DNA from 3 places in the Burkholderia sp. FERM BP-3421 genome. Region 3 is predicted to be linked to each of the others. Evidence: riboswitches for the same ligand, from Rfam matches in the RefSeq annotation. Region 3 holds a riboswitch; each other region holds the start of a gene.
What was found. Region 3 has a riboswitch for cobalamin ahead of Bsp3421_RS25610 (TonB-dependent receptor domain-containing protein). Riboswitches for the same ligand answer to the same signal wherever they lie in the genome.

Region 1: it holds a riboswitch for cobalamin, as region 3 does, so the genes downstream of both, Bsp3421_RS21580 (cobalamin biosynthesis protein) here and Bsp3421_RS25610 (TonB-dependent receptor domain-containing protein) in region 3, are expected to answer to the same signal.
Region 2: it holds a riboswitch for cobalamin, as region 3 does, so the genes downstream of both, Bsp3421_RS21640 (CbtB domain-containing protein) here and Bsp3421_RS25610 (TonB-dependent receptor domain-containing protein) in region 3, are expected to answer to the same signal.

What each region holds. Positions count from the first base shown of each region.
Region 1 covers NZ_CP117782.1:1,249,739-1,259,769, reverse strand. The annotation lists gene Bsp3421_RS21615 (non-ribosomal peptide synthetase) at 1-701, shown strand, start outside; gene Bsp3421_RS21610 (GNAT family N-acetyltransferase) at 691-1,815, shown strand; gene Bsp3421_RS21605 (lysine N(6)-hydroxylase/L-ornithine N(5)-oxygenase family protein) at 1,847-3,241, shown strand; gene Bsp3421_RS21600 (TonB-dependent siderophore receptor) at 3,284-5,509, shown strand; gene Bsp3421_RS21595 (N(5)-hydroxyornithine transformylase PvdF) at 5,679-6,521, shown strand; gene Bsp3421_RS21590 (cobyrinate a,c-diamide synthase) at 6,711-8,027, opposite strand; gene cobO (cob(I)yrinic acid a,c-diamide adenosyltransferase) at 8,032-8,634, opposite strand; gene Bsp3421_RS21580 (cobalamin biosynthesis protein) at 8,663-9,064, opposite strand; cobalamin riboswitch at 9,206-9,439, opposite strand; gene Bsp3421_RS21575 (GFA family protein) at 9,521-10,018, shown strand.
Region 2 covers NZ_CP117782.1:1,271,044-1,281,074, reverse strand. The annotation lists gene Bsp3421_RS21670 (SRPBCC domain-containing protein) at 20-535, opposite strand; gene Bsp3421_RS21665 (RBBP9/YdeN family alpha/beta hydrolase) at 535-1,134, opposite strand; gene Bsp3421_RS21660 (hypothetical protein) at 1,241-1,816, opposite strand; gene Bsp3421_RS21655 (hypothetical protein) at 1,946-2,221, shown strand; gene Bsp3421_RS21650 (hypothetical protein) at 2,211-2,333, shown strand; gene Bsp3421_RS21645 (CbtA family protein) at 2,443-3,162, opposite strand; gene Bsp3421_RS21640 (CbtB domain-containing protein) at 3,176-3,385, opposite strand; cobalamin riboswitch at 3,425-3,552, opposite strand; gene Bsp3421_RS21635 (histidine phosphatase family protein) at 3,543-4,160, shown strand; gene Bsp3421_RS21630 (alpha/beta fold hydrolase) at 4,390-5,193, shown strand; gene Bsp3421_RS21625 (cyclic peptide export ABC transporter) at 5,279-7,033, opposite strand; gene Bsp3421_RS21620 (non-ribosomal peptide synthetase) at 7,289-10,031, shown strand, end outside.
Region 3 covers NZ_CP117782.1:2,139,406-2,149,436, reverse strand. The annotation lists gene lgt (prolipoprotein diacylglyceryl transferase) at 1-421, shown strand, start outside; gene Bsp3421_RS25635 (SIMPL domain-containing protein) at 495-1,232, opposite strand; gene Bsp3421_RS25630 (EVE domain-containing protein) at 1,426-1,887, opposite strand; RNA gene ssrS (6S RNA) at 1,960-2,141, opposite strand; gene Bsp3421_RS25620 (cell division protein ZapA) at 2,234-2,548, opposite strand; gene Bsp3421_RS25615 (ATPase) at 2,545-2,895, opposite strand; cobalamin riboswitch at 3,083-3,323, shown strand; gene Bsp3421_RS25610 (TonB-dependent receptor domain-containing protein) at 3,398-5,278, shown strand; gene Bsp3421_RS25605 (FecCD family ABC transporter permease) at 5,300-6,304, shown strand; gene Bsp3421_RS25600 (ABC transporter ATP-binding protein) at 6,301-7,122, shown strand; gene cobT (nicotinate-nucleotide--dimethylbenzimidazole phosphoribosyltransferase) at 7,229-8,281, shown strand; gene Bsp3421_RS25590 (adenosylcobinamide-GDP ribazoletransferase) at 8,271-9,047, shown strand; partial or broken gene Bsp3421_RS25585 (histidine phosphatase family protein) at 9,032-9,418, shown strand.

The sequences.
Region 1 (10,031 bases), 890 kb from region 3:
TGCTCACGACGGTCCGCGACGCGGCGCTCGCCGCCTATGCGCACGCCGACGCGCCGTTCGCCGAGGTGGTCGCCGCGCTCGGCGCGCCGCGCGACGCGCACGGCAATCCGCTGTTCCAGGTGATGTTCAACTACCTGCGCCCGAGCGGCGCGGCGCACGGCGACTGGGCCGGGCTCGCGCTGGAGGATTTCAACGACGTGCGGCACCGCGTCGTGTTCGAGCTGGAACTCGACGTGGTCGAGCATCCGGACGGCCGCGTGACGGGGGCGTTCTCGTATGCGCGCGAGCGCGTCGACGGCGGGTTCGTGCAGACCCTGCTCGACGCCTACCTGATCGAGGTCGGGCGCATGGTCGACGCGCCGCGCACGCCGCTCGGCGAGGCCGAGCCCGGCTTCGCGCTCGCGTCGCGCGCGGGCGCGGCGGCGAACGCCGCGCCGACGCACGCGGCGCAGGCCGCGCAGCTCGCGGGCGCGTTCGAGCAGGTGTGGCGCACGGTCTTCGACGGCCACGCGCCCGCGCCGCACGACGATTTGTTCGAGGCGGGGGCCAGCTCGTTCGACGTGGTGCGCTTCGTCGACGCCGCGCGCGCGGCGGGGCTCGTGCTGAGCCTGGCCGACGTGTTCGCCGCGCCCGCGTTCGCGGCGCTCGGCGCGCGCGTCGCGGCGCAGGCCGCCGTGACGGAGGCGCGCGATGCTGACTAAGACCCGCGCGCCGCTGGCCGACGCCTTCACCCTGACCTTCCCGGGCGACCTGACGGCGACCCGCCAGGGCGACCAGATCACGGTCGGGCGCGGCGACGGCCTGGCCGCGCAGCTGTTGCGTGTGCAACTGACCGACGAGGCGCTGCTGCGGCTCGTCGCGTGCAATGCGCGCGCGGACGCGCCGGACCAGCGGCGCGCGTTGCTGGCGGCGCTCGCCGCGGGCTTCGCGGGCAACCCGAGGCTGACCGCGCTGCGCATCGATCCGGCCGCATGGCCGCGCGAGACGACCGACGCGCTGCGCGCCGACGGCGTGCTGGACGGCGACCGCTGCCTGCGCGAGCGCTGGGCGCAGCAGGCCGAGCTGTGGCGCGTGCCGCGCGCGGCGCTGCCCGCGCAGGCGGGCCGGGCGCGCACGCGCCGCCGCGCCGCGCCGTCGGACGGCATCCTTTATGCGCGCGACGTGCCCGCGCTGGGCCGCCGGCTCACGCTGCGCGGCGCGAGCCTCGTCGCGGACGGCGCGCGCGTCGCGCGCTGGCTCGACACGCCGCGCATCGCCGCCCAATGGGACGGCCGGCTCGCGCGCGAATCGGCGTGCGCTTACCTGGCGCGCCAGCTTGCGGATCCGCGCGTCGCGCCGCTGATCGCGGCGTTCGACGACGAGCCGTTCGGCTATGTCGAGACCTACCGCGCCGGGGCGCCGGGCGGCGAACCGTCGAGCGTGGCGCCGTTGGGCCGCACCCCGCTGGGTGGTATTCCGCTGGGTGGTATTCCGCTGGGTGGCATTCCGCTGGGCGGCACCCCGCTGGGCGGCACCCCGCCGGGCGGCGTCTCGTTCGCCGACGCGCGCGACCACGACCGCGGCTGGCGCGCGCTGGTCGGCGAATCGCGCTGGCGCGGCGCGGCCCATGTCGCGGCGTGGCTGCCGTCGCTCGTGCACTACCTGTTTCTCGACGATACCCGCACCGGAGCCGTGTACTGCGCGCCCCGGGCCGATCACAGCCGGATGATCGATTACCTCGCACGCTACCAATTCACCTCGTCGCAGGCGTCGTCCGGCCGGTATGTGCCGATGCGCGCGGAACGCGACACGTTTTTTTCAGGCCGCCACGTCTGACGTGCGGCCATACCGTCATAGGACCTGAGACATGCAGAGAGATACCGTATTCGACCTGATCGGCGTCGGCTTCGGGCCGTCGAACCTGGCGCTCGCCGTACGGCTCGCGGAGCAGGCGCGCGGCGCGCGGCCCACGCACTGCTTCATCGAGCGGCAAGCGGCGTTCGGCTGGCACCGCGGGATGCTGCTCGACGATTGCCGGATGCAGATCTCGTTCCTGAAGGATCTGGCGACGCTGCGCGATCCGAAGAGCCGCTTCACCTTCATCAACTACCTGTTCGAACGCGGCCGGCTCGCCGACTTCGTGAACCTGAAGAACTTCTATCCGACCCGCGTCGAATTCCACGACTACTTGAGCTGGGTCGCCGACGCGTTCGACGAGCAGGTCCACTATGGCGAGACCGTGACGGCGATCGAGCCGGTCGCGGCCGCCGGCCGCGCGGGCGAGATCGACGCGCTGCGCGTCAGCTCGCATGACGCCGAGGGCCGCGAATGGCAGCGCGTGACGCGCGCGCTGTCGGTGGGCATCGGCGGCGCCGCGCAGGTGCCGGAAGCGTTCGCCGCGCTCGGCCCGCACAACGTCGTGCATTCGTCGCAGTACCTGAACCAGATCGAGCACGCGGTGGGCGCGCCGGGCGCGGCCGCGCGCAAGCGGGTCGCGGTGATCGGCGCGGGCCAGAGCGCGGCCGAGGTGTTCGTCGACCTCACGCGCCGTTTCCCGCAGGTCGACGCGAGCCTCGTGATCCGCTCGGGCGCGCTCAAGCCGGCCGACGACAGCCCGTTCGTCAACGAGATCTTCAGTCCGGCCTACACCGACGTGGTTTATTCGCAGCCGAAGGAGAGCCGCCGCGCGCTGCTCGAACGCTACCGCGACACCAACTACGCGGTGGTCGACCGGCCGCTGATCGAGCAGATCTACGAAATGCTGTATCTGCAGAACGTGGCCGACACGCCGCGCCACCGGCTGCTCGCGAACACCGCGATCGAGGCCGCGGCGCGCACCGCGACGGGCCAGATCGAGCTGACGCTGCGCGATCGCCTCACGGGCCAGGGCCGCGCCGAGCGCTTCGACGCGCTGGTGCTCGCCACGGGCTATCGCCGCGACACCCATCTCGCGCTGCTCGACGGGCTCGCGCCGCACCTCGGCGACGCGCTCGCGAACGGCGACGTGACGCGCGACTACCAGCTCGCGACGCCCGGGCACTTCAAGCCGCGCATCTATCTGCAAGGCTGCTGCGAGGACAGCCACGGGCTGTCGGACACGCTGCTGTCGGTGCTCGCCATGCGCGCCGACGAGATCGTCACCTCGCTCGAACAGGGCGAGGCGGGCGCACAGAACGACAACGGACCAGACACGACGGACCGCAACCGGTCCGCGACACAAGAAAACGGGGCGAGCGACGGCCGGGTGGCCATCGCTCTTTGACAAAGGCGCGGCCTCCCGGCCGCCAAAGCAAATGGAGCAATGATGGAGTGGGCAACAGGCACGCGTCGGCGTGCGATCGCAGCCGCGGTGAGCGTGGCATTTTACGCAGCGGCAGCCAGCCAAGCGCACGCGCAAGCGGCGCAGCCAGCGAGCGATGCACAACAGCGGTCAAGCAAGACTTCAACCACGGACGCCAAGCCAGGCAGCACGCTGCCCGCTATCTCCGTCACCGCGTCGGGCGAGCAGGCGGCCACGGTCGGCCTCGTCGCGCGACGCAGCACGAGCGGCACCAAGACCGACACGCCGATCACCGAGATCCCGCAGACGATCAACGTCGTCACGGCGCAGCAGATCGAGGCGACCGGCGCGACCGACATCAACCAGGCCCTGCGCTACGTGCCGGGCTTCTCGACCTACGGCTCGGAGAACCGCTCGGACTGGTATTCGGTGCTGCGCGGCTTCACGCCGACCGTGTACGCCGACGGCCTGCAAGTGCCCAACACGCTGAATCTCGCGAGCTGGCGCATCGACCCCTACATGATCGACAGCATCACCGTGCTGCGCGGCCCGACCTCGGTGCTGTACGGGCAGGGTGATCCGGGCGCGATCATCGACGTGCAGACCAAGCTCGCGAACGGCGAGCGGATCCGCGAGGTCGGCATGCAGCTTGGCAACTACGCGCGCAAGCAGCTGTCGCTCGACGTGGGCGACAAGATCGACAAGGACGGCACGCTGTCGTACCGCTTCGTCGCGGTCGGCCGCGACGGCAACGCGCTGACCGGCCCGCACGGCGACAAGCGCTTCTCGGTCGCGCCGTCGGTGCGCTGGCAGCCGAACGCCGACACCTCGCTGACGGTGTCCGCGACCTACCTGCAGGACTGGAGCGACGCGTCGAACAACTTCCTGCCCGCGCAGGGCACGGTGCTGCCGAACCCGAACGGCCCGATCTCGGAGAACCTGTACGTCGGCGATCCGAACTATTCGTACTACCGCAAGAAGCAGTGGTCGGTCGGCTATCAGTTCGAGCACCGCCTGAACCCGGTGTGGACCTTCCGCCAGAACACCCGGCTCATGCACCTGTCGCTCGACAATGCGTCGGTGTACGGCGGCGGCCTCGACGCCTCGGATCCGACCCAGCAGACGATGACGCGCTATGCGGGCCTGTTCCAGATGAACTACAGCCGCTTCGACATCGACAACCAGGCGCAGGCGAAATTCCGCACCGGCCCGCTCGCGCACACGCTGCTGTTCGGCTTCGAGTACAACCGCCAGTCGACCACCGACAGCGAATGGCTCGCGCTCGCGCCGAGCCTGAACATGTACAACCCGGTGTACCTGCCGGTCACCACCGCGATCTTCGCCGGCCCGAACGCGTATCCGCGCACCGACATCAAGACGACGATGAATGCGTTCGGCGTGTACGCGCAGGACCAGATCAAGTGGCAGCGCTGGACCCTGACGCTCGGCGGCCGCCAGGACTGGGTCAACACCACCCAGAACGACATCGCGAACAGCCTGCAGCAGTCGCAGAGCGCGCACGCGTTCACCGGGCGGGTCGGCGTGACCTACGAGGGCGACTACGGGCTCTCGCCGTACCTCAGCTACTCGAGCTCGTTCAATCCGTCGGCGGTCGGCACCAAGATCACGGGCGGCGGCATCGCGGCGCCGACCAAGGGCCGCCAGATCGAGGCCGGCCTGCGCTGGCAGCCGCCGGGCAAGAACCTGATGCTGAACGCGGCGATCTACCAGATCAACCAGACCAACGTCGTGGTGCCGGACCCGAACGATCCGACCAACACCTACTCGGTGCAGGCGGGCGAAGTGCGGTCGCGCGGCATCGAGTTGAGCGCGGTCGGCAACATCACGCGCGAGCTGTCGGTGATCGCGGCCTATGTGTACCAGGACGTGAAGAACATCAAGGCCACCGACGTCACGCTCAACAACTGGCCGGTCGACATTCCGCGGCCGCGCCAGATGGCGTCGCTGTGGGGCGACTACACGTGGCGCACCGGCCCGCTCGCCGGGTTCGGGTTCGGCGCGGGCGTGCGCTATCAGAGCGCGGTCGCGGGCGCGGCGGACAACTCGCTGACGGTCGGCAGCTACACGCTGTTCGACGCCGCCGTGCACTACGAGCTGCGCAATTGGCGCTTCGCGGTCAACGCGACCAACCTCGCCAACCGGAAGTTCGTGAGCGGGTGCCAGTCCGCGAACGTGTGCTTCTACGGCAACGAGCGCACCGTGATCGCCTCGGCGCGCTACAACTGGTAAGCGGCGGCCGGCCCGGCGTCACGCGCGCCGGGCCGGCCGCGCGGTTCGCCGCGCACGCGGCCCGGCCGATCCGCCGGGCCGCGCGCGGCGCCGGCCCCGGAGCGACGCTCCGGATCCGCAACGACGGCGCGCCGATCGCGCGCCGCATCACTGGAAACTGATGACGGCCATGACGAAGAAGAAACTCGTATACATCTGGTCCCTGCGCAACGCGGCCGCCGACCGGGCGGGGCAGCAGGTCGAGTACAAGGGTGGCACGCGCTACATGAAGTCCGTGCTCGAATCGCTGGTCGAGGCGCTCAACGAGACCGAGCTGGGCGACCTGTACTCGCTCGAACGCGTGATCTACGACGACGACGCGGGCTCGCCGCTCGATCGCGAGAAGCTGCGCGAATACGGCTTCGCCTACGAGAGCGGCAAGCGCTGGTTCTATCCGCCGGCGCTGCGCGTGCAGGGCACGCCGGTCAATGACCTGCTGCAGGCGATTCCGTCGGAGTACCGGCGCGAGCCGCTCGATTCGCCGCTGCGGCCGGCCGGCAAGCAGGTGTTCGAGCGCCGCTTGCGCGATGCGCTCGACGGCCTGCACGCGGACCTCGTCGTGCTCGACGGGCTGCTCGTGATCCTCGACGAACTGGTGCGGCCGGGCGCGCCGTATTGCCGCAAGGTCGTCAACATCCATCCGGGCGTGACGCGCGCGGAATCGCCGTACGAGCGGCGCGGCGCGTATGCGACGCTCGATGCGCTGTACGGCGCGCGCGGCCAGAAGGTGGTCGACTGGAAGACGATGGCGACCGTGCCGGTCGAGCCGCTGTACCTGACGGGCGCGTCGTTCCATTACGTCGACAACGGCATCGATTCGGGCGAGGTGATCCACGACGTGCTGAACACCGAGATCGATCGCAACGACACGATCCTCGAACTGCGCTGGAACAATTTCAACCGCAGCCTGTTCCCGGCGCTGCACGAAGGGCTCGCGATGCTCGCGGGGCAGCCGGTCGGGCAGGAGGCTTGAGGCGCTGACGCCGCTGCGCGCGGCGTTCGGCGTTCGGCGTCGGCCTGGAGCGCCTCGTCGTGAAACAGCGGGGCTGCGCAGCACGGATTCACGAGTGGTGCGCATGGATGCGGCAGGGTTCGCGATGTTCGTGGGCCGACGGGCGGGCAGGAGGCCCGAGGCGCTGACGCTGCTGCGTTCGGCGTTGGCCTAGAGCATCTCGCCGCGGAACAGCGCCGCCGCGCAGCGCGGATTCGACGGCCAATACGCATGCATGTAGCTCGCGTGGATCGGGCCGTGGTGGTAGCGCGGCTCGCCGGGCGCGGGCGTCGCGTCGTCCGTCCCGCCGGGCCGGTGCGCGACGCCAGCCGGCGCGAGCGGCGTGGCGAAGCGCGAGTAATGGAACGCATGCCCGGCGAGCGCGCCCCAGCGCGTGTCGAGCGTTTGCATGCCGAGCGCCGCGAAGCGCCGCTGCATCGTGGCGTGGCCCGGCAGCAGGCCGAGCATCGGCGTGGTCGCGCCGTCCACACCGGTCAGCGTGTCGCACAGATAGAGCAGGCCGCCGCATTCCGCCACCACCGGCCGCCCGGCCGCGACGTGCGCGCGGATCGAGGCCGTGCTGCGCGCGTTGCCGGCGAGCCGAGCCGCATGCAGTTCCGGATAGCCGCCCGGCAGGTACAGCGCGTCGCATGCGTCGGGCAGCGTCTCGTCGGCAAGCGGCGAGAAGAAAGCGAGCCGCGCGCCCAGCGCTTCGAGCAGGTCGAGATTGGCCGGGTAGACGAACGAAAACGCGGCGTCGCGGGCGATCGCGATGCACCGGCCCGCGAGCATCGGGTCGAGCGCCGGCGCATCGTCGGGCGCATCGAAGTCGATCGCGGGCGGCAGCGCCGCGAGCGCGGTCCCGGCCAGCGCGTCGGCCGCGCGGTCGAGGCGCGCGTCGAGATCGGCGATGTCGTCGGGCTGGTGCAGCCCGAGATGGCGCGCGGGCAGCGCGAGCGCCGCATCGGCCGCGAGGTGGCCGAGCCAGCGCAGGTCGGCGGGCAGGGCGTCGCGCAGCAACTGCGCATGACGCGCCGAACCCACGTGGTTCGCCAGCACGCCGTGAAACGCGAGGCCCGGCTGGAAGCGCGCGAGCCCGAGCGCGACCGCGCCGAAGGTCTGCGCCATCGATTTGCCGGAGATCACGGCGGCCACCGGCACGTCGCAGGCGCGCGCCAGGTCCGCGCTGCTCGGCGTGCCGTCGTAGAGCCCCATCACGCCTTCGATCAGGATCAGGTCCGCGTCGCGCGCGGCCCGCGCGAGCAGCGCGCGGCACGCGTGCGCGCCGACCATGCCGAGGTCGAGCGTGTAGACGGGCGCGCCGCTTGCGCGCGCGAGCAGCATCGGATCGAGGAAGTCCGGGCCGGCCTTGAATACCCGGACCCGGCGGCCGAGCCGCCGATGCAGGCGCGCGAGCCCCGCCGTGACCGAGGTCTTGCCCTGGCCGGACGCGGGGGCGCTGACGAGCAGCGCGGGACAGGCGGCCATCGCGTCAGAATTCCACGCCGCGCTGCGCCTTCACGTGCTGTTCGCGATACGGGTGCTTGACGAGCCGCATCTCGGTCACGAGGTCGGCGGCCTCGATCAGCGCATCGGGCGCGTGGCGGCCGGTGACGACGACGTGCAGCTCGCTCGCGCGGCCCGCGAGCGTCGCGAGCACCTCGTCGAGCGGCAGATACTCGTACTTGAGCACGGTGTTCAGCTCGTCGAGGATCACCATCTGGTATGCGCCGCTGGCGATCATCCGGCACGCCTCGTCCCAGCCCTTGCGCGCGGTCGCGACATCGGCGTCGCGGTCCTGGGTGTTCCAGGTATAGCCGTCGCCCATCGTCACGAAATCGCATTGCGCGTGCGCGCCGAGGAAGTCGCGCTCCGAGGTGTGCAGCGCGCCCTTGATGAACTGCACGACGCCGAGGCGCATGTCGTGGCCGAGCACCCGCACGGCCATGCCGAACGCGGCCGTGCTCTTGCCCTTGCCGTTGCCGGTGTGGACGATCAGCAGGCCCTTCTCGACGGTCGCGGCGGCCTGTTTTTTCTCGTGGCCGGCGCGGCGGCGTTCGGTCATGCGCTGATGCGATTCGGGATCGGTTTTCATCGGAACGGGTCCTGTGAGGAAGGAAAAGTCAGAACGGGCCGGCGAGCGCGACCGTCACGCCGGCGTGACGCAGCTTGCGCACGCGCAGCGCCGCGCCGTGCGCGGCGAGCCGCGCGCACGGTTCGCACACGCCGTCGACGCCGAGCCGCGCGCGCGCGGCGGCCGACGGCGCACTGAAATCGTGCGCGGACGCGGCGGCCAGCCGCGCGGCGAGCGCGGCGCGCGGGAAGCCGGCGAGCGGCCAGCCGCGGCGCGCGCAGCAGGCGAGCAGGCCGGGTTCGCGCGCCTTGTCCTCGACGGTGGCGACGACCGCGATCTGCGCGGCCGTCGCGCCGGGCGCGCAGGCGAGCGCGGCGTGGATCGCCGCGTCGATCGCGTCGGCCGTCACGCCGGCGCGGCAGCCGATGCCGACCGCGAGCCGCGTCGTCATGCGCGGCGCGGCCCGGACGAGAAAGCGGGGCGGCGCGAAAGCAGGTGAGTCATCAGTCGATCGAAGCGAAACGCCGGCGCGCGGCCGGCGGAATTCAGCGCCCGGGACCGTTCCCTCGCGGGCCGGGCGTTCGGCGAGCGGCGCTCGCCCCGTGCGCTGGCCGGTATCCGGGCTGGCCGCCGGGGCGCCGCCGCCTTCCCGCCCGAGGTCGGACAGTGGCATGGAGCGGCGCCTGCGCACGCCGACACGGGCGCGCGCGGGCGGTTGACCGTTGCGGGGACAGCACAGGCCGGGCGGCGCGAGCCGCCTCCTGTTTCCCGTTTAACTGCGCGCGAAGGACATCGCACGCGGGCACCAGACGCGCGCATACGATAGCATAGGCGCGCGTCCGATCCGGCCCCGGGAGCGCGGCGCGACGCAGCCAATGACGATGACAATGACGAACAGGGAGATTCGATGAGCTTCACCCGACAGATCGGTTGTGCCTGCGGCGCGGTGCGCCTGCGCTTCGAGGGCGAACCGGCCGCGGCCGCACTGTGCCATTGCGAGACCTGTCGCCTGTTCTACGGCGTGGTGGTCTGGGCCGCGACCGCGTGGGACGCCGCGTGCATGGCGGTCGATGCGGACGGCGACGCGCTCGGCCGCCACGCGCATCCGACCAAGCGCATGGCGCGCCATTTCTGCCGCCGCTGCGGCGATGTGCTCTACGGCACCAACCGGCTCGGGATGCGAGTGGTGCCGAACGCGTTGTTCATGCGCGCGCACGACGGCGCGCTGCCCGCCGCGCTGCGGCCCACCATGCATCTGTTCTATCGCGTACGCGTGCTCGACCTCGACGACGCGCTGCCCAAGTACCTCGACGGCTGGGACGGCCCGTTATGGGACGGCCCGTCATGCGATGCCCCATCCCGGGGCGGCCCGCCGCACACGCCGGATGCGCCCGCCGCGCCTTGACGCGCCGGGCCCC
Region 2 (10,031 bases), 870 kb from region 3:
CATTGTTTTTGCGATCCGGTCAACGCATACCTGATTCGACGCGTCGCTTGAGCGCGGCATTCATCGCGACGAATTCGAGGCGGGTGTCCTCGACCACCGTGCGCGTCAGCCGGCCCGCGAGCCATCCCGAGAACCGTTCGCGCTGCTCGAAGCGGGTGCCGCCCGCGACAGCCGTCAGGCGCAGGCAATGGGTGCCGTCGAACAGACCGTCGACGCCCACGCTGCCGCGCCAGCAGATCTCCGCGTCGTCGCGGACGCGTTGCACGATCGGCCTGAAGGTCATCGTGTCCGCGCCGCGCCCGAGCACGATGCGCAGCGTCGCGCCCTCGCGGAATGGGCCGTCGATCTCGGTGATGAACGGATTCCACGCCGGATAGGCCGCGCGATCCGTCACCACGCGCCAGACCTCGGCGGGCGGCCGGGCAATGAACTGGTCGGCGCGGATTTCCAGATCCTCGTGCAGCGCGGCGAGCGCCGCGCTCATGCCCGCGGCGCCGAGCGCGAAACCGATCAGCAGGCGCCTGCCGCGCTTCATCATGACGCGCCGCGCGCGTTCGCCCGCAGCGCGACGAGTGCGGCCAGGGCCCGCGGGAGCCGGGTAAAGCCCTCGCGGTCGAGGAAGTGGCCCGCGCCGGCCACGATTTCATCGGCGCCGCGCAGCGAGGCGGACCGGTCGCGCGACGCGGCCGGCGTCACGATCGTATCGTTGTCCGAGTAGATCGACGCGATCCGCGGCGCGCGCCGGATCACCTCGGCGTGATCGAGCGGCGCGTCGGTGAACGCACGCAGCGTCGGCAGCGTCGACAGGGGCCGGTCGAAGCCGGACACGAGCAGCAGGCCGCCGATGCGGGTGCCGGCCGGCAGCGTCAGCAGGTGCCGGAGCACGCTGATGCAGCCGAGGCTGTGGCCGACCAGCAGGGTATTCGCGTCGGCCGCCGGCACGATCGCGCGCAGCGTCTCGGCCCATGCGCGCGGCGTCGGTTCATCGGGAGCGGGCATGGCCGGCACGTCGACGCGCGCGCCTTCCGCGCGCAAGGTCTCGGCGAGCCAGGGAAACCAGTTGGCGGCGGGCGATGCGGTGTAGCCGTGCACGATCAAGACGTGCTTGCCGGCGAAACGCGGAGCGGAAGTCATGAGGTCCCGGGTGTCGAGGCGCGGCGCGCGGGGCGAAGGAAAGCCGTGGCGCGTCATTCTAGGCCTTGCGCGCCGGGACTGCACGAGCGCCGCGCGCCTCCCGGCCTCAATGCGCGCCGGCGGCCGGGCGCGGCGTCGCACCCGGGTCGCTGGTCTGCAGCCCGCGCTTTCTGAGCACGATCGAGACGACGAACCACATCTGGTTGTTCACCTGCTGCGACAGGTCGGCGATGTAGCCGGCCGTCTTGCCGTCCCAGGTCGCGCGGTAGTAGCGCTGCATCACGGGGTCCTCCAGCATCGCGATCAGGTGCCGCAGCTCGTCGTCCGACAGCTTCGCGTTCCGGATCATGCGGCGCGTGAGCAGCGCCTGTTCGCCGTACCCGGAGCGGATCTTGTTGGCGATGATCTCGTTGACGTCGGCCTGGACGCCTTTCCAGGCATCGGGCGACACGTTCGGGTTGAACTTGCGCGTCGCGTTCAGCAGGTAGCCGGCCGTCGCCTTTTCGAGCGAGGCGGGGTCGCCGTGTTCGTTCAGGACGATGATCCGCTGGATCAGCGCTTCGTTGTTCGGGGCTGCGTTCGTGTCCGGGGACGGCGCGGCCGGGGTCCGGGCGCAGGCGAGCAGCAGGAGGGAGGCGGCCAGCGCACGCCGTGCGCGTGAAAAGCGAGGGTTTATGTTCATTCTGTTTTGAAATAGGTCTGCTTTGATTATATCGAGTCGACTCCCGGGGCCTGCCGGGCGGGGTCGATCGAGGCCGGCGCGGCCCATGGGCGCGAGGCGGCCGGCGTGCAGACCAACGGAGAAAGCATCATGAATACGTCGGCCGACGAACCGTTGTCGAACCGTTCCATCGAGGCCTGGCAATTCAGGCTGCACTGCGCCGTGATTCCGTTCGTGATTCTGGCGATGGTCGCGGGGCCGCTCTATCTGGGCTATCTCGTGACGTGGAGCAGCCATGCGGACTCCAAGTTCATCGGGTTCGTCCTGGACAACTACCTGGTGTTCTTCGTGTTGCCGTATGTCGGGCTGTTCGCCTACTTCATCGTCACGACCCTGCGGATGAGCAACGGGCCGGTTGGTGTTTGAACTCGGGACGTTCATCCGGATCAAGGGCGCGGCGGGCCCGATCCTGTTCTGGATCATCACGTTCGTCGCGATCAGCGCGACGAACAAGGCGTGCTGGAAGGGCTGGCGTTGAGCGCGCGGCGCGCATGAATGAAAACGGCCACCGGAGTGGCCGTGGCGCCCGCCGGACCGGCGGGAGCGGGGCGGAGGCGGGAAGGGGCGGGGGCGGCGCGGCCGCGCCGCTACGTGCGCCGTCCCGCCGGCACGCCGCGTTCGGCCAGCGCGCCGAACACGAGGCCGATCGTCGTCCACATGATCACCTGCATGCCGATCGCGGCGACCCGGAACTGCCACAGCACGGTCGCAGGGAACGCGTCGGGCACTTCGTTGATCGCGGGCAGCGCGTGCTGCACGGCCGCGATGATCGCGACGAACACGAGCCCCGCCGCGAGCGACGCGTTCCACGCGCCGAGCCGCGCGGACAACCGGCCGCGCACCTTGAGCGAGAACACCAGCGTCACGATCGAGATCGCGATCATCAGGAAGAACAGCCCGGTTCGATAGCCGATCGTCTCCGGATCGCCCACCGAGGGGGGATTGGCGGGGTACTTGAGATTGGGGACGATCACCAGCGCGATGAACGCCGCGAGCGCGAGCCACGCGGACAGCGGCCGCGCGGCGAGCCGCCCGACCCGGCCGTACGCATAGGCGAAGGTCAGCGCGAACAGGCCGCCGAATGCCGCGCCGTAGGTCACGACGCCCGTGAGCAGGCCGAGCCCGGCCTGGGTCCCGCGGCTGACGAGCTCCGGTTCCGGGGCCTCGCCCTTGGCCGCATCGAGCTTTTCCTCGAAGGCGATCGCCTGCGCGACCTGGGGTTCGCCGACGACCCGCGCGAACGCGAACGTGAGAAGACCGGCGGCGATGCCTGCGAGCATCCCGCGGACCAGCAGTTTTCCGACCATCCGTGCCTCCGCGTCAGTGGCAGGGGAAGCCGAGCAGGTGCCGGCCGTCGTGCACGAACTCATGCACGTACATGCCGGGAACGAGCGAGGTCGCGCCTTGTTCCGCGCCGACGAAGTAGAGCGCGAGCAGCAGGAGCAGGCCGGCGAACAGGGCCCAGGGCAACAGTTCGCCAAGGGGAATCGGCGCCGGGGCGGCAACCGGGTTGAGGGCAGCTTCGTGCATGGTGGGATCTCCGGGGGAATCGCGCCCCGTCAAGGGTGGTGAGGAAAGGCAAGGAACGCAGGTCTGGCTTCCGGGATCAGGGATCGCCGGTTACAGTGGCGCGACCGCGCCGGATTCGCACCGGCTTCCGCGTTCGTATTCGGAGGGCATTGTACGCGTGATTTTTTTGCCGGAGCAATCGGAGGGCGAGCCGCATCGGGCGGCCGACGCCGACCTCGTCGTGTATCTCGTCGCGCATGCGGCGACCCGCGCGATGCGGAGCGGCGCGTTCCCCGACGACGATCCGCTCGATGCGCGCGGTCTCGCCGAGGCGGCCGCGCTGCGCGCGCGCTGGACGCCGCCCGCCGGCGCGCGCGCGTGCAGCAGCCCGGCGCGCTGCGCGCGGCAGACCGCCGAGGCGCTCGGCCTGCCTGCCGCGCCCGAGGCGGGGCTGGCGGATCTCGACTACGGCCGCTGGCGCGGCGTGCCGCTCGCGCGCCTCGCGCAGACGGCCCCGGATGCGCTGCGGGCCTGGTTGGCGGATCCGCGCGCGCATCCGCACGGCGGCGAAGCGTTCGCGGATGCGCGGCGGCGGGTGGGCGGCTGGCTCGACGGCTTGCCGGCGGGCGGTCGGATCGTCGCCGTCACCCATCCGGCGCTGGTGCGCGCCGCGCTCGCGCATGCGCTGGGTACGTCGCCCGATGCGCCGTTCGGTCCGGAGGTCGCGCCGCTGGCCGTGACGGTGCTGGTGCGCGCCGGGCCGGGCTGGATGCGTCGTGAAGCAGCCGAAGGGTGAGCCGCGCCGCGCAGCCCGCGATGCGTGATGCGTGATGCGTGATGCGTGATGCGTGATGCGTGATGCGTGATGCGCGCCGTGGGTTATCGCCCCGGCCGGTCCCAACGCTTGATTCGCGTGCGCGGTCTTGATACGATCGCCGCACTTTGTCGTCACGCGCAACGCCCTCCCGGTCCGCCGGGAGGGCGTTTCTTTTTGGCTTTCCCCCACCGAAAAGGAATTGCGCGACATGAATCCCGTCTCTTCTCTCTCCCGCGCCGCCCATCCGGACGAAGGCCTCGGCCACCGCCGGCACGGCGACGGCCCCGTGCGCGTGCTGATGCTGCACGACTGGCTCGGCGACCACACGAACTACGACGCCATCCTCCCGTATCTCGACGGCGACGCGTTCACCTATGTGTTCGCCGACCTGCGCGGATACGGCCGCTCGTTCCACCTGACGGGCGCGTATACGCTCGACGAGGTGAGCGCCGACTGCCTCGCGCTCGCCGACCGGCTCGGCTGGACGGGCTTCCACGTGATCGGCCATTCGATGACCGGGATGGTGACGCAGCGGCTCGCGGCCGTCGCGCCCGGGCGGATCCTGGGCGCGGTGGCGGTGTGCCCGGTGTCCGCCGCGGGGCAGGGGCTCGACGCCGAGGCGCGGGCGTTCTTCGAGCAGGTCGCGACGGACGACGCCGCCTTGCGCCGGCTGCTCCGTCATGTCGCGGGCGGCTTGTCGCCGGGCTGGATCGAGGCCAAGCTGCGGCAGCGCCGCGCGGCGGTCTCGCCGGCCTGCCGGCCCGGCTATCTCGCGATGCTGAACGGGCCCGGGTTCGTCGACCAGGTGCGCGGGCTCGCCACGCGCTTTCTCGTGATGGTCGGCGACCACGATCCCGGGCTCGACGCGGCGGCGATGCGGCGCAGCTTCCTCGCGTGGCACCCGAATGCGCGCCTCGCGGTCGTGCCGAACTGCGGGCACTACCCGATGCAGGAGTGCCCGCCGTACTTCGTCACGCTGATCGAGGCGTTCCTGCGCGGGGATCCCGCCTGAGCCCGCGCCGCGCATGAAAAAACGCGGCGCGTCCCCATCGGGCACGCGCCGCGTTCTGCTTGCCGGACGACCGGTCCCGCCCGGCTCAGCCGGCCGTGCCGTTCGCCGCGACGGGCGTCGCGAGCGCCGCATGCGCGGTGCCGAAGGTCTCGCTGACGATGCTGCCGTTGTCGAGCTTCAGCACGCGGTCCGCGATCGGGAAATAGCGGTCGTCGTGGCTGATCACGATCACGGTCTTGCCGCGCGCGCGCAGCTCGGGCAGCAGCTGCTCGTAGAACACCGCCTTGAATTGCGGATCCTGGTCCGCCGCCCATTCGTCGAACAGGTACAGCGGGCGATCCTCCAGGTACGCGACCACGAGCGCGAGGCGCTTGCGCTGGCCGGTCGACAGCGCGCGCGTCGAGAACGCGCCGTCCACCACCTGCACCTTGTGATCGAGCGCGAGCTTCGCGACGAGCGCGTTCGCGCGCGCGTCGGCCTGGGCGCGCGACGCGTCGTTCGGATCGACGATCCCGAGCAGCGCGTCGAACAGGTGGAAATCGTTGAACACGGCGGTGAAGCGCTCGCGGTACGCGCCGCGCTCGGCGAACCCGATCGGCTGGCCGTCGATCTCGATCGCGCCGCCTTCGGGCTCGTACAGCCCGGTCAGCACCTTCGCGAGCGTGGTCTTGCCGCTGCCGTTGCCGCCGACGATGAACACCAGTTCGCCCGGCTGCAGCGTCAGGTTGATCGGCCCGACGCGGAACATCCGCTCGTCGCGCTCATGGAAATACGAATGCGTGACGTCGCGCAGCGCGAGCGTGCGGAACGGCGCATGCGACGCCGCTTCGGGCGGCGGCGGCACCACGCGCAGCGCGCCGAACTGGGCCATCAGCTTCTCGATGCGGTCGAGCGAGACGCGCGCCGCGTTGAGGGTGGGCACGTTGTTGAGCAGGCCGTCGAGCGGCAGCAGCATGAACAGGAACACGACCACGTAGCCGGACGCCGCCGGGCCGTCGCCGCGCACGCCCAGCGCCGGCCAGAACGCGGCGACGCCGAGGAACACGTAGAACAGGAACACGATCCAGCCGACCCCGACCGCATACGCGCTGAACGCGCGGCGGCGATGGTCGCGCACCTCGCCGATCGCCGCGCCGAGCTGGCCGTCGATGAACTGCCGCGCGCGGGCCTGGTGCAGCTTCAGCTCCTTGGCGCCCGTGAAGAGCGCGCCGAGATAGCCGAACAGCTTGTCCTGCGAGCGCCCGGCGGCTTCGAGCAGCGCGATCGCGCGCTTGTCGCCGGCGTGATAGCCGAGCGAGCCGACCAGGATCGCCGCGACCGCGAGCAGGCACACCGGCCACGACAGCCAGGCGAGGTAGCCGAGGCAGCCGAACACGATCGAGCCGTGCATCACCAGATTCGGCAGCGCGAAGAACAGCATCGACACATTGGTGGCGTCGTCGGTCAGCACCGACTGCACGGGCGCGGCGCCGATCCGTTCGACGTCCTGCAGCTCGGCCGCGGCCACCCGGCGCGCGACGTGCTCGCGCAGCTGCGCCATGGTGTCCTGCGACAGCCGGGCGAACAGCACGCCGGTGATGATCCGGGTGACGAGCGCGATCACCGCGCACAGGCCGAAGCGCAGCGCGAGCGTCGCGCCGGCCGCGTCGGGCTGGGACAGCGCCTTGCTCAGCGTGGCGACCAGCAGCACGCTCGCGATGCCGTTCAGCACGCAGGCGACGAGCGCGATCGTGAACGCGCCGCGCGAGCGCTTCAGGAGGCCGAGGATGAGCCGGATCGCCGGTCGGGCGGCGCGCCGGTCGGCGGAGGGAGGGTCGAACTGCTCGGTGGCTGATGTCATCGGCAACAGGGGCGAATAGGGCGGATGGGCATGGCGGCCCCATGACACGCAGATGACAGCGGTTTCCGGGGCGCCTCTCGACACTATGACGAACGGGCGCGGCAAATCTTTACCACAGGCCGGGCGCGCAAATGATTGCGCGGTCACGGTAAAGATTTGCGCGCGTGGTTCGTCTCACTTGTGAAGCGGCCCCCAATGCGGGCGGCGACCTGAACGACAGGGCCGGAAACGGCCGGATCCACCGGACTTCACGCCATGACGAGCTTTCCGACTGCGCTGCACCACCGAATTCACGCGCTTGCGCGCCTTGCCCCCGACGCCCCGGCGCTCGCCTCGTTCACCCCCGGCACGGTGCGGCTCACGCGCGGCGAGCTGGACGACCGCGCCGCGCGCCTCGCCGCGCAGCTGACGGCCGCCGGCGTGACGACCGAGGTGCGGGTCGGGGTGTGCGTCGCGCGCTCGTGCGACCTGTTCGTCGCGCTGCTCGCGGTGCTCAAGGCGGGCGGCGTGTTCGTCGCGCTCGATCCGCGCCATCCGGGCGCGCGGCTCGACTGGGTGGCCCGCGACGCGGGCCTCGCGCACGGCATCGTCGACGCCTCGGCGGACGCCGCGATGCGCGCGCGCTTCGCGCGCTGCTTCGAAGTCGCGAGCGTGGCCGAGCCCGATCCGGCCGCGCCGCGCACGCCCGGCGACGCGCCCGTGCACCCGCGCGCGGCCGCCTACATGATCTATACCTCCGGCTCGACCGGCACGCCGAAGGCGGTGGTGGTCGAGCACGGCCCGCTCGCCGCGCACGGCGACGCGCTCGCGGCCTCGCTGCCGATCGGGGCGGACGACCGCGTGCTGCATTTCGCGTCAGTCAATTTCGACGTCGCGATCGAGGCCTGGCTCGTGCCGCTCGCGGTCGGCGGCAGCGTCGTGATCAGCGATCCGCCGCCGTTCGCGCCGCAGACCGCGCACGCGTTCATGGTGCGCGAGGGCGTGACCAACACCACCTTGCCGCCCGCCTATCTGCGCGAATTCGCGGCGGTGTGCGCGCGCGACGGCGTGCCGCCGTCGCTGCGCGTGCTGCTGTTCGGCGGCGAGGCGATGTCGCAGGACAGCTTCGACGAGATCCGCCGGGTGTTTCCCGCGCAGCGGCTCGTCAACGGCTACGGGCCGACCGAGGCGGTGATCTCGCCAATGCTGTGGCCGGTCGATCCGGGCGCGACGCCCGCGCTCGATCCGAGCCAGGGCTATGCGTCGCTGCCGATCGGCTGGCCGATCGGACGCCGCGTCGCGCGCATCGACGGCGGCGCGCCGCAGGGCGCCGACGGCGAATTGCTGCTCGGCGGCGTGTGTCTCGCGCGCGGCTATCACGGCCGGCCCGGGCTGACCGCCGAGCGTTTCCTGCCGGATCCGGGCGGCGAGCCGGGCGAGCGCATCTATCGCACCGGCGATCTCGCGCGCGAACGCGCGGACGGGTCGTTCGACTACCTCGGGCGGATCGACGATCAGGTGCAGGTGCGCGGCGTGCGCGTGGAACCCGGCGAGATCGCCGCATGCCTGCTCGCGCATCCGGCCGTCAGCGACGCCGGCGTGCTCGCCGAGACGGCGGGCGGCCGCACTCAGCTGACCGCCTGCGTGGTGCTGACCGAGCCGCTCGCCGATGCGGCGCTCAAGGCGCACCTGGGCGCGCATCTGCCGGCGGCGTGGCTGCCGCACCGCTTCGCGCGCTTCACGCGGCTGCCGTATACCTTGAACGGCAAGCTCGACCGCGTCGCGCTGCGCGATTCGGTCGCGGCGCTGCCGGCCGTGGCCGACGACGATCATGTCGCGCCCGTCGGCGCGACCGAGACGCGCCTCGCGGCGCTGTGGCAGCGCCTGCTCGACGAGGCCGCGCCGCTCGGCCGCACCGATCGGTTCTTCGCGCGCGGCGGCGATTCGCTCGGCGCGATGCAGTTGCAGGCCGCGATCCGCGCCGAATGGGGCGTCGCGCTGCGGCTCGAGGCGCTGTTCGACGATGCGACGCTGGCCGAACTGGCGGCCGCGATCGAGCAGGGCGAGCCCGATGCCGCCGCGCCCGCGCGCGCGCTGAAGATCGAGGCGGCGAGCGCCGACCTGTCCACGCCGTACCGCGACCGTCCCGCCTCGTTCGCGCAGCAGCGCTTCTGGGTGCTCGCGCGCACCCAGGACGCGGGCGACGCCTATCACGTCGCCGTGCAATGGGACATCGACGGCCTGCTCGATCCCGCCGTGCTGCAACGCGCGCTCGACCATCTGCTCGCGCGCCACGAAGCATGGCGCACGACGCTCGTCGAGGACGACGACGGCGTGGTGTGGCAGCGCATCCACCGCCGCCTGCCGGTGACGCTCGCGACGGTCGACCTGCGCGGTCTCGACGACGCGGTGCGCGCGGCGCGCCTCGCCGACCTGACCCGCCAGCACGCGGGCGCGGCGTTCGACCTGTCGGGCGGGCCGCTCGTGCGCGCCACGCTCGTCACGCTGACGGGCGGCGCGCAGCATTTCCTGCTCACCACCCACCATGCGGTCAGCGACGGCTGGAGCTCGCGCTGCGCATTCGATGAACTGACCCGCGCCTATGCCGCGTTCGCGGAAGGCCGGGAGCCGGCGTCGCCGGCGCTGCCGATCCAGTACGCGGACTATGCCCAGGCGCAGCGCGCGATGCTCGCCGGGGGCGAGGGCGCGCGCCAGCTCGACTATTGGCGCGAGGCGCTCGCGCAGGCGCCCGCGCCGCTCGCGCTGCCGCTCGACCGGGCGCGCGGCGCGGCCGCGGATCATCGCGGCGGCCGCGTGGCGCTGCGCTTGTCCGCCGGGCTGTCGGAGGCGCTGCGCGACACCGCGCGCCAACTGCGCGCCTCGCCGTTCACGCTGCTGCTGGCCGCGTTCGACGCGTGGCTGTTCCGCCTGACGGGCGAGCGCGACCTGGTGGTCGCCGCGCCGGTCGCGGACCGCGCGCAGGCCGAGACCCGGCCGCTCGTGGGCCTGTTCCTGAACA
Region 3 (10,031 bases):
CCCGGACGCGCCCTGGGCGATGTTGTTCCCCGGCGCCGCGCGCGACGATGCCGCGTGGCTCGGCGCGCATCCGGCGCTTGCCGCGAAGTGGAACCTCAACGAGGTGTTCATGCAGTATCAGATGCTGCCGCGCCATCCGTCGCAGCTCTACGAGATCGCGCTCGAGGGCGTCGCGCTGTTCTTCGTGCTGTTCTTCTTCGCGCGCAAGCCGCGGCCGCTCGGCGCGGTGTCGGCGGTGTTCCTGATCGGCTACGGCCTCGCGCGTTTCACCGTGGAGTTCGCGCGCGAGCCCGACGACTTCCTCGGACTGCTCACGTTCGGCTTGTCGATGGGGCAGTGGCTGTCGTTGCCGATGATCCTCGCGGGCATCGCGATGCTCGTGTGGGCCTATCGTCGTGGCGCGCGCGCCGCGCGCGCATGACGGGCGGCGTGAGCCGCGCACCATGAAGAACGCCGGCGGGAGCCGGCGTTTTTTTATCGTCGCGCGTCGCGCGTCACTTCATCTGGACCGAGCCGTTCACGTTGACGGTCACGGTCGCCTTGCCGCCCTCGACCGAGATCGGCGCGCCGGCGTCCTTGGACATCGGCGCGGCCGCGGCCATCGCCATCATGCGCGGATACGGCTGCACGTTGTGACCGCCGCCGACGTTGACGTCGCGGATCGAATAGCTGCTGTAGCCGAACGCCTTCGAGGCTTCCTCGGCGCGCGTGCGGAACGACTTGATCGCTTCCGTCGTGAGCTTCTGCTCGGCGGCGCGCTGTGCCTCGGGCGACAGCGAGAAGTCGACGCCGGCGATCTGCAGGGTCGTGGCGAGCTGGCCGGCGAGCTTCGAGGCGGCCGCGAAGTCGTGCGATTCGAGCACGACCTCGGTGCGGCCGCGCCATGCGGAGATCTTGCCGTCGCGGTCGGTGCTCGGATAGACCGAGAACGCGCCCGTGCGCGCGGTCACGCCGGCGACGCCGCGCGCCTGCGCGAGCGCCGCGTCGGCGCGGCGGTTCAGGTCCGCCGTGAGGCTGCCGGGGTCGCGCGCCTGCTGCTCGTAGAACAGCGTGATCGTGACGACGTCCTGCGGCACGTCGGCGCTGGCCTGTGCCGACAGCGACAGCACGCCGGCCGGCGGCGGTTGTTGGCCGACGCTCTGCGCGCGTGCGACGGACGGGGCGAGCGACAGCGCGACGGGCACCACGGTGGCGACGGCGAGAGCGAGCACGAGGGCGGTTTTTTTCGTCATGTTGGACTCCTTGAACGGAAGCGCGCACGCGATACGCGCAAAAACGCGGTACGAGGCCGCGCCTGATGAGGATCGTAACCGGCGGCTTGCCGGCTGAGCGACCGTTAGGCCAATGAAAGGCGCGCCGAGTTCCGCTGCGCGGCCGGCCGGGCCGGCCGATTTGACTTTCCTTGAAGCGGGCCGCGGCGCGACCTCACTTCATCAGCTTCTGCGTGATGAAGCGCCATTCGGCGGGCGTGACGGGCGTGATCGAGAGGCGGTTGCCTTTCGCGAGCACGCGCATGTCGGCAAGGGCGTCGTGCTCGCGCAACGCGGCGAGCGGCACGAGCGGCGACTTGCGCACGAACTTCACGTCGACCAGCATCCAGCGCGGTGTTTCGCGCGTGGATTTCGGATCGTGATAGGGGCTCTTCGGATCGAACTGCGTGGGATCGGGATAGGGCGTCGAACAGACCTCGGCGAGGCCGGCGATGCCGGGCTCGGGGCAGCTCGAGTGATAGAACAGCACGCCGTCGCCGATGTGCATCGTGTCGCGCATGAAGTTGCGCGCCTGATAGTTGCGCACGCCGGTCCACGGCAGCGTGCGCTGCGGCGCGTTCGCGAGATCGTCGATGCTCGCTTCGTCCGGTTCGGACTTCATCAGCCAGTGGTGCATGGATCGTGATCGACGCAGGAAAAAGGCTGCCGCAAAAGGAAACGGCATCGGGAATCGCCCGATGCCGTTGAAAAGGCCCCCGCCTTGGCCGCTAGGCCGGCATCCTGAACCTGGGGTTCAGAATTGGTCGCAGTTAGCAGCACATCGGGTACATCAGACAGAGTGACGCGCGCGCCCGTGCTACAAATTTCCGCAACCGTGCACATGGCATTGGTTCAAGGAATATATGACCTTGGCGAACCAGGCAGGGAAGCTGACTAATCGTGCGGATCGTGTTTGGATTCAGTGGCTTGCGCGATGCTCATCACGCTGGACATCAAGCACCACGAGAACCCGTGCGACCCGCTTACTGCGCTTCGTGCTGTGCGAGCACTGCACCAAGCTGTTCATTCATTTGATGCATTGTACGCCGGATTTCCTCCGCGGGAAATGCTTCTCCGTGCCGCACGCTCTGTTGCAGCCTCAAAAGCTCCGACGCGAGCGACAGCGCGGCCATCACGGCGATGCGATCCGTGCCGCGCACGGAGCTGTTCGAGCGGATCTTCGACATCTCCGCATCGACGCGCGCGACCGCCTCGAGCAACGCGGCTTCGGTGTCGGCGGAGCAGGCGAGCCGATACGCCTGACCGAGGATCGATACTTCGATCTGCTTGGTGCTCATGCATGTTCTCCGTGGCTGGCCGGGCCGCCCTCGCGCGCATCATCGCGCGGGTCGAGCAGGTCGAGCTGGTTTTCCGCGTCCGGCGCGTTCTTCGCGCGCGGCAGCTTCTCGAGAATCGCATTGAGCTTCACCTGGGCATCGTCGATCTTCGCCGACAGCGCGTCGCGCTCCGCCGCAAGGGCGTCGCGTTCCTCGCGCAGTTGCGAGAGTTCCGTGCGGGTCGCTTCCGCTTCCGTGCGCAATTGCGCGAGCTGCTCTTCGAGCGCGAGCCGCTCCGTGTGATGACGCTTGTTCAGCGCGATCAAACGGCCAATATTTTGAGATAGAGTTTCGAGTTCGTTGAGCATCTGCTGCGTCCTCTAAAGACCCAGCATTTTAGCGCGGATTATCGTCCAACCCGAGATCCGGATCGTATCGAGACGTAACGTTCATGCGTGTTGATGCGAATTTTGCGACAAATCTGGGTCAAATCCCGCGAGCTGGGGGGCGCGCGCGGCGCGCGGGAGGCTTTCTTGACGGCCGGCACCCGCGCTCCTACACTGGCGCCGCTTTGGTGCTCGCGTGCACGCGCACGCGGTTAAACGGGAAGCAGGGCGCACGGTCCGCCAGGACCGGCCAACCTGCGCTGCCCCCGCAACGGTAAGCGGCGCATCGCGTGCGATGCCAGCTGTCCCCACAAGCGCGGCGTTTGCCGCGCGGCCACTGCGCGATGCGCGCGGGAAGGCGGGGCGGTGACGCCGCCAGCCCGGATACCGGCCAGGGCGGGAGGGCGGACGCGCGATGCGCGCCGTCCTCGTGAGGCGGAACCTGCGGGGAGGCGGGGGCCGCACCGTTCAACAGGATTCATCGATGCGAACCCAGATCGCCCGCGCCGCGCTCGTCGCGTGTTCCGGGCTGCCGTGCGCCGCCGTCGCGCAGAGCACGCCGCCTGCTTCTTCCCCGCCGCCTTCGTCCGCCGCCGCGCCGACCCAGCTCGAGCCGATCGTCGTGACCGCGCAGCGTGCCCCGCAAGCGCTCGCGGACGCGCTGCCGCAAACCACTCTGTTTACCCGCGCGGACATCGAGAACAGCAATGCGACCGATCTGCCCGGCCTGCTCGCGCTCGCGCCCGGCGCGCAGATCGTGCGCAACGGCGGGCCCGGCGCGACCGCGAGCCTGTTCCTGCGCGGCGCGCAGTCGACTCAGTCGCTGGTGTTGATCGACGGCGTGCGGGTCGATTCGGCGAGCCTCGGCCAGGCGCAGATCGCGCAGCTGCCGCTCGACCAGATCGAGCGGGTCGAGATCGTCAACGGCAACGTGTCGTCGCTGTACGGCTCGGGCGCGATCGGCGGCGTCGTGCAGGTGTTCACGAAGGACGGCGGCGATCATCCGCCGCGCTTCAACTTCTCGGTCGGCTATGGCAGCTATCACACGCAGAGCCAGACCGCGGGCGTGTCGGGCCGGCTCGACGCGGCGGGCGACACGACCTTCAGCGTGTCGCTGTCGCGCGACAAGACCGACGGCTTCTCGGCCATCGATCCGGTCCGGCAGCCGCAGGCGAATCCGAATGCGAACGGCTATCTCGACGAAAGCGTGGCCGCGTCGCTCAAGCATCGCTTCAACGCGCGCTGGAGCGCGGGTGTCAGCTACTTCCAGAGCAACGGCGACACCAGCTTCGACAATGCCTACGGGCAGCCGACCGATCTCAACAGCCTGTATACCAAGGTGCAGCAGATCGCCGCGTTCGCGGACGGCAAGCTGACCGACTGGTGGACCACGCATCTGCGCGTCGCGAGCGGCAACGATCGAAGCCAGTCCTGGCTGAACGGCGCCTATACCGATCACTTCAACACCGACAACCGCCAGTACACCTGGCAAAACGATTTCGCGCCGCTGAAGGATCAGCGCATCCAGGCGGGCTATGAGCGGCTCGACCAGGCGTTCGACTCCGACGTGTTCGCCGCGCCGCAGCGTCATGTGAATTCGGGCTGGCTCGGCTACACGGGCCGCTTCGGGAACAGCCAGTTCCAGGCCAACGTGCGGCGCGACCAGTACTCCGATTTCGGCGGCGCCAACAGCTACTATCTCGGCTATGGGCTCGACGTGACCGAGCACTGGAAGGTCACGGCCAGCTATTCCGATGCATTCCGCGCACCGAGCTTCAACGATCTGTACTACCCGAACGCAGGCAATCCGGCGATCCGCCCCGAGCGCAGCCACTCGGTCGAGGCCGCCGTGCAGTACGCGTCGGACGCGCTCGGCGTGGCGCGCGTGACGGTGTTCCAGACGCGCTACACGGACCTGATCGACTACCAGCCGGTCGCGAACAGCTATTACTATCAGGCCGTGAACATCGGCCGGGCCAAGGTGCAGGGTGTCGAGGGCTCGTGGCAGGGCCATGTCGGCAAGACCGAGGTGCGGGTCGCGGCGACCGTGCAGAACCCGGTCGACGAGACGGCCGGCCAGGACCTGAACCGGCGCGCGCGCCGCTTCGCATCGTTCGCGCTGAACCGCGCGTTCGGCGGCTGGCGCGTCGGCGGCGAATGGCTCGTCAGCGGCGCGCGCAACGACACCGGCAATCCGCTCGGCGGCTACGGGGTCGTCAACCTGTCCGCGCGCTACAACATCACGAAGGCGTGGTACGTGAGCGCGCGCATCGACAACCTGCTCGACAAGGATTACGAACTTGCCTATGCGTACAACACGCCGCGCCGCGGCGCCTACGTCACGATCGGCTGGCAGCAGCCGTGACGCACGCGGCGGGGCGCGCGGATGAACGCGCGCCGCGCGGCCCTGATCTGGGCCGGGGCCGCGGGCGTCGCGGCCGCCGTGTTCGTCGCGTCGCTGACGTGCGGCAGCCTGCCCGTCTCGCCCGGACAGGCGCTGGCCGCGCTCGCGCCGCATGGGGGCGGTGACGCGACGCCGCTCGCGGTCGAGGTCGTGCGCACGCTGCGCCTGCCGCGGGCGCTCGCGGGCTTCAGCTGCGGCGCGCTGCTCGCGCTCGCGGGCGCGCTGTTGCAGGTGCTGCTGCGCAATCCGCTCGCCGAACCTTACGTGCTCGGCGTATCGGGCGGCGCGGCGGGCTTCGCGCTCGTCGCGATGATCGCGGGCGGCGCGTGGTGGATGGTCGACGCCGCGTCGTTCCTCGGCGCGCTCGCGTCGATCGCCGTGCTGCTCGGTCTCGGGCGTCGCGCGCTGTGGCGCGGCGACGTTCGCGACGCATCGCCGCGTCTGCTGCTCACGGGCGTGGTGATCGCGGCGGGGTGGGGCGCGCTGATCACGCTGCTGCTGTCGATCGCGCCGGACAACCGGCTGCGCGGCATCCTGTTCTGGCTGTCGGGCGACCTGAGCGGCGCGGCCGCGCCCTGGTTCGCGCTCGCGGCGCTCGCGGCGGCCTTGCTCGCCGCGCTGCCGGTCGCGCCGCAGCTCAACGCGCTGCTGCGCGGCGACGCCGTGGCGGCGGCGCTCGGCGTGCCGGTCGCGCGGCTGCGGCTGCGCATCTACCTGATCGCCTCGCTGGCCGCCGCGGCCGCGGTGACCACGGCCGGCACGATCGGCTTCGTCGGCCTCGTGGTGCCGCACGCGCTGCGGCTCGCATTCGGCAACGACCAGCGCATGCTGCTGCCCGCCGCCGCGCTCGCGGGCGGTGGCGGCGTGATGGCGGCCGACCTGCTCGCGCGCACGGCGATCGCGCCCGCGCAATTGCCGGTCGGCGTGATGACGGCGTTGATCGGCGTGCCGGTGTTCCTGTGGATGCTGCTGAGGCGGGCGCGATGAGCGCGCCGCGCCTGCTTCCGGATGCCGTCGCGGCGCGCTGCGATGCGCGGCGGCTCGCACTGCAAGCGGGTGGCCGCCTGCTGCTCGACGATTTCACGCAAGGCTTCGGCCCGGGCGAGCTGTGGTGCATCGCCGGCCCGAACGGCGCGGGCAAGACAACGCTGATCTCGACGCTCGCCGGACTCGCGCCGCCCGCGCGCGGGCAGGTCGAACTCGACGGCGTGCCGCTCGCCGCATGGTCGCCCGCGCCGCTCGCGCGGCGGCGCGCGCTGATGGCGCAGAGCGTGCACGACGCGTTCAGCGCGAGCGTGTTCGACACCGTGCTGCTCAACCGCTTGCCGCATCTGTCCGGCTGGGGCTGGGAGCGTCCCGAGGATCGCGCGGCCGCGCAGGCCGCGCTCGACGCGCTCGGGCTCGCGGCGTTCGCCGCGCGCGACGTGCTGTCGCTGTCGGGCGGCGAGCGCCAGCGCGTCGCGCTGGCCGGCGCGCTGTGCCAGGACGCGCCGCTGCTGTTGCTCGACGAACCGCTCGCGCATCTCGACCTCCATCACCAGATCGATTGTCTCGCCGCGCTGGCCGACTGGCTGCGCGGCGGCGCGCGCACCGTGATCTTCTCGTGCCACGACCTGAACCTCGCGCGCCGTTTCGCGACCCACGCGCTGCTGCTCGACGGGCGCGGCGGCGCGCAGGCCGGCCCCGCGCGCGAGGTGCTGAGCGCCGAGCGCGCGAGCCGGGCGTTCGGCTATCCGCTCGTGTTGATCGAGCGCGACGGCCGCGAAGCGCTGGTGCCGGTGTGGCCGGCGCAGACGGCGCGATGATGTCGGGCCGCCCGTACGTGTTCGCGTCCGGGGGCCGCCCGGCGCCCCCGGCGTTGTTTCCGATCCCGTTTCCGTTTCCGTTTCCGATTTCGACTCAGGCGAACCCATGACCTCGACTTTTTCCGTGCCCCGGATCGATCCGCTCGACGCAGCGGCGCGTGCACCGCTGCAGCACCTGCTCGATCACAAGACGAAGCCGCCCGGCAGCCTCGGTCGGCTCGAAGCGCTCGCACTGCAACTGGCGCGGATCCAGCAGTGCGATGCACCGCGCGTCGAGCGGCCGGTGATGATCGTGTTCGCGGCCGATCACGGCATCGCGGCGGAGGGCGTGAGCCCGTATCCGCAGGCCGTGACCGCGCAGATGGTCGCGAACTTCCTGGCGGGCGGCGCGGCGATCAATGCGTTCTCGGGCGTCGCAGGCTGCGCGCTCGAAATCGTCAACGCGGGCGTCGCGACGCCGCTGCCCGCGCACGCGTCGTTGCTCGACCTGCCGATCGCCGCCGGCACGCGCAACTTCGCGCACGAACCGGCGATGTCGCGCGCCGAGTGCGAGGCGGCGCTCGCGGCGGGCGCGGCGCGGGTGCGCCACCACGCGGCGCTCGGCACCAACGTGATCGGCTTCGGCGAGATGGGCATCGCGAACACGTCGGCGGCCGCGTGCGTGATGAGCCGCCTGCTCGACCTGCCGCTCGACGCGTGCGTCGGGCGCGGCACCGGCCTCGACGACGCGGGGCTCGCGCACAAGCGCGCGGTGCTGTCGGGCGCGCTCGCGCGCCACCCGGATGCGCGCGCGCCGCTCGACGTGCTGGCCGCCTTCGGCGGTTTCGAGATCGCCATGATGACGGGCGCATTTCTCGCGGCGGCGGCCGCGCGCATGACAGTGCTCGTCGACGGCTTCATCGCGACCTCGGCGCTGCTGGTCGCCGATGCGCTCGCGCCGGCGCTGCGCGAGTATTGCGTGTTCTCGCACGCGTCGGACGAGCGCGGGCATCGCCGCATGCTCGCTCATTTCGGCGCGGAGCCGCTGCTCGCGCTCGACCTGCGGCTCGGCGAGGGCACGGGCGCCGCGCTCGCGCTGCCGCTCGTGCGGGCCGCCGCCGCGTTCCTCGTCGAGATGGCGAGCTTCGATGCGGCCGGCGTCGCGAACCGTGACGCCTGAGCGCGCCGTGGGCCTGCGCGCGGAGCTGCGCTATGCGTTCGTCGCGCTTGGGTACTTCACGCGCGTGCCGGTGCCGCGCTGGGTCGGCTACGAAGCGGACGACCTGAATCGCGCGGCGCGCTATTTCCCGCTGGTCGGCGTGGGCGTCGGCGCGGTCGCGGCCGGCGTGTACCTGCTGGCCGCGCGACTGTGGCCGGCCGGCGTGGCGGTGCTGCTGTCGATCGCGGCCACGCTGCTGTTGACGGGCGCGTTCCATGAGGACGGCCTCGCGGACAGCTGCGACGGCTTCGGCGGCGGGTATCGGCGCGAGGACGTGCTGCGCATCATGCACGACTCGCGGATCGGCACCTTCGGCGCGGCGGCGCTCGTGATCGCGCTTGCGCTGAAGTGGCAGGCGCTGGTCGCGCTGCCGCCCACGCATGTCGCGTGGACGATGCTCGCCGCGCATGCGGCGAGCCGCGTGGGCGCGGTGAGCCTCCTGGTCACGCTCGACTACGTGCGCGGCGAGGGCAAGGCGAAGCCGGTCGCGCAGCGGATGTCCGCGCGGGCGTTCGGCTTCGCCGCGCTGGGCGGGCTGCCGTGGCTGCTGTGGCCGGACTGGCGCATGGGGCTGGTCGCGCTTGGCGTGCTCGCCGGATTGCGCGTGCTGCTCGCGCGTTACTTCGTCGCGCGGATCGGCGGTTATACCGGCGATTGCCTCGGCTTCGCGCAGCAGCTGTTCGAACTGGCGATCTATCTGGTGGCGCTCGGATGGATCTCGTCCTGATCCGTCATCCGGCCGTCGCGGTGGACCCGGGCGTGTGCTACGGGCGCAGCGACGTACCGCTCGCGGTCGACCCGGACGAGGCGGCCCGTGCGTTGATGCGTGCGTTCGACGCGCGCGGCATTCCGGTTCCCGATGCGCTCGTCACGAGCCCGCTGTCGCGCTGCGCCGGGTTCGCGGCGGCGCTCGCGCGCGGCTGGCGAGCATCGTTGCGGAGCGAGCCGCGGCTGCGCGAGATCGACTTCGGCGCGTGGGAGATGCTGCGTTGGGATGAGATCGGCCGTGAGGCGATCGAACGCTGGAGCGCGGACTTGTGGGGCGCGCGCGAGCATGGCGGCGAGAGCGTCGCGCAGTTCGTCGCGCGGATCGCGCCCATGCTGCCGGCGTCGAATGCGTCGAATGCGTCGAATGCGTCGAATGCGACGAATGCGACGAATGCGACGAATGCGACGAATGCGACGAATGCGACGAATGCGACGAATGCGACGAATGCGACGAATGCGACGAATGCGACGAATGCGACGAATGCGACGAACGCGACGAACGCGACGAACGCGACGAACGCGACGAACGCGACGAACGCGACGAACGCGACGAACGCGACGAACGCGACGAACGCGACGAACGCGACGAACGCGACGAACGCGACGAACGCGACGAACGCGACCAACACGACCAACACGACCAACACGACCAACACGACCAACACGACCAACACGACCAACACGACCAACACGACCAACGAAATGCGCGGCTACGTCACGCATGCAGGCGTGGTGCGCGCGCTCGCGGCTCGGGCGCTCGACCTGCCGCTCGACGGTCTGTTGCAACGGCCGGTCGCGTATGGCGGCGTGGTGTGGTTGCGCGCGGATCCGGCGACGCGTTCGGGCTGGCGGCTGATGGCGTGGGATGAAGCCTGACGGCTCGGGCGCGAGGATCGGATCCGCCGGCTGATTCGTTTCGTATCCTGATGGTTCTCTCCGTCGT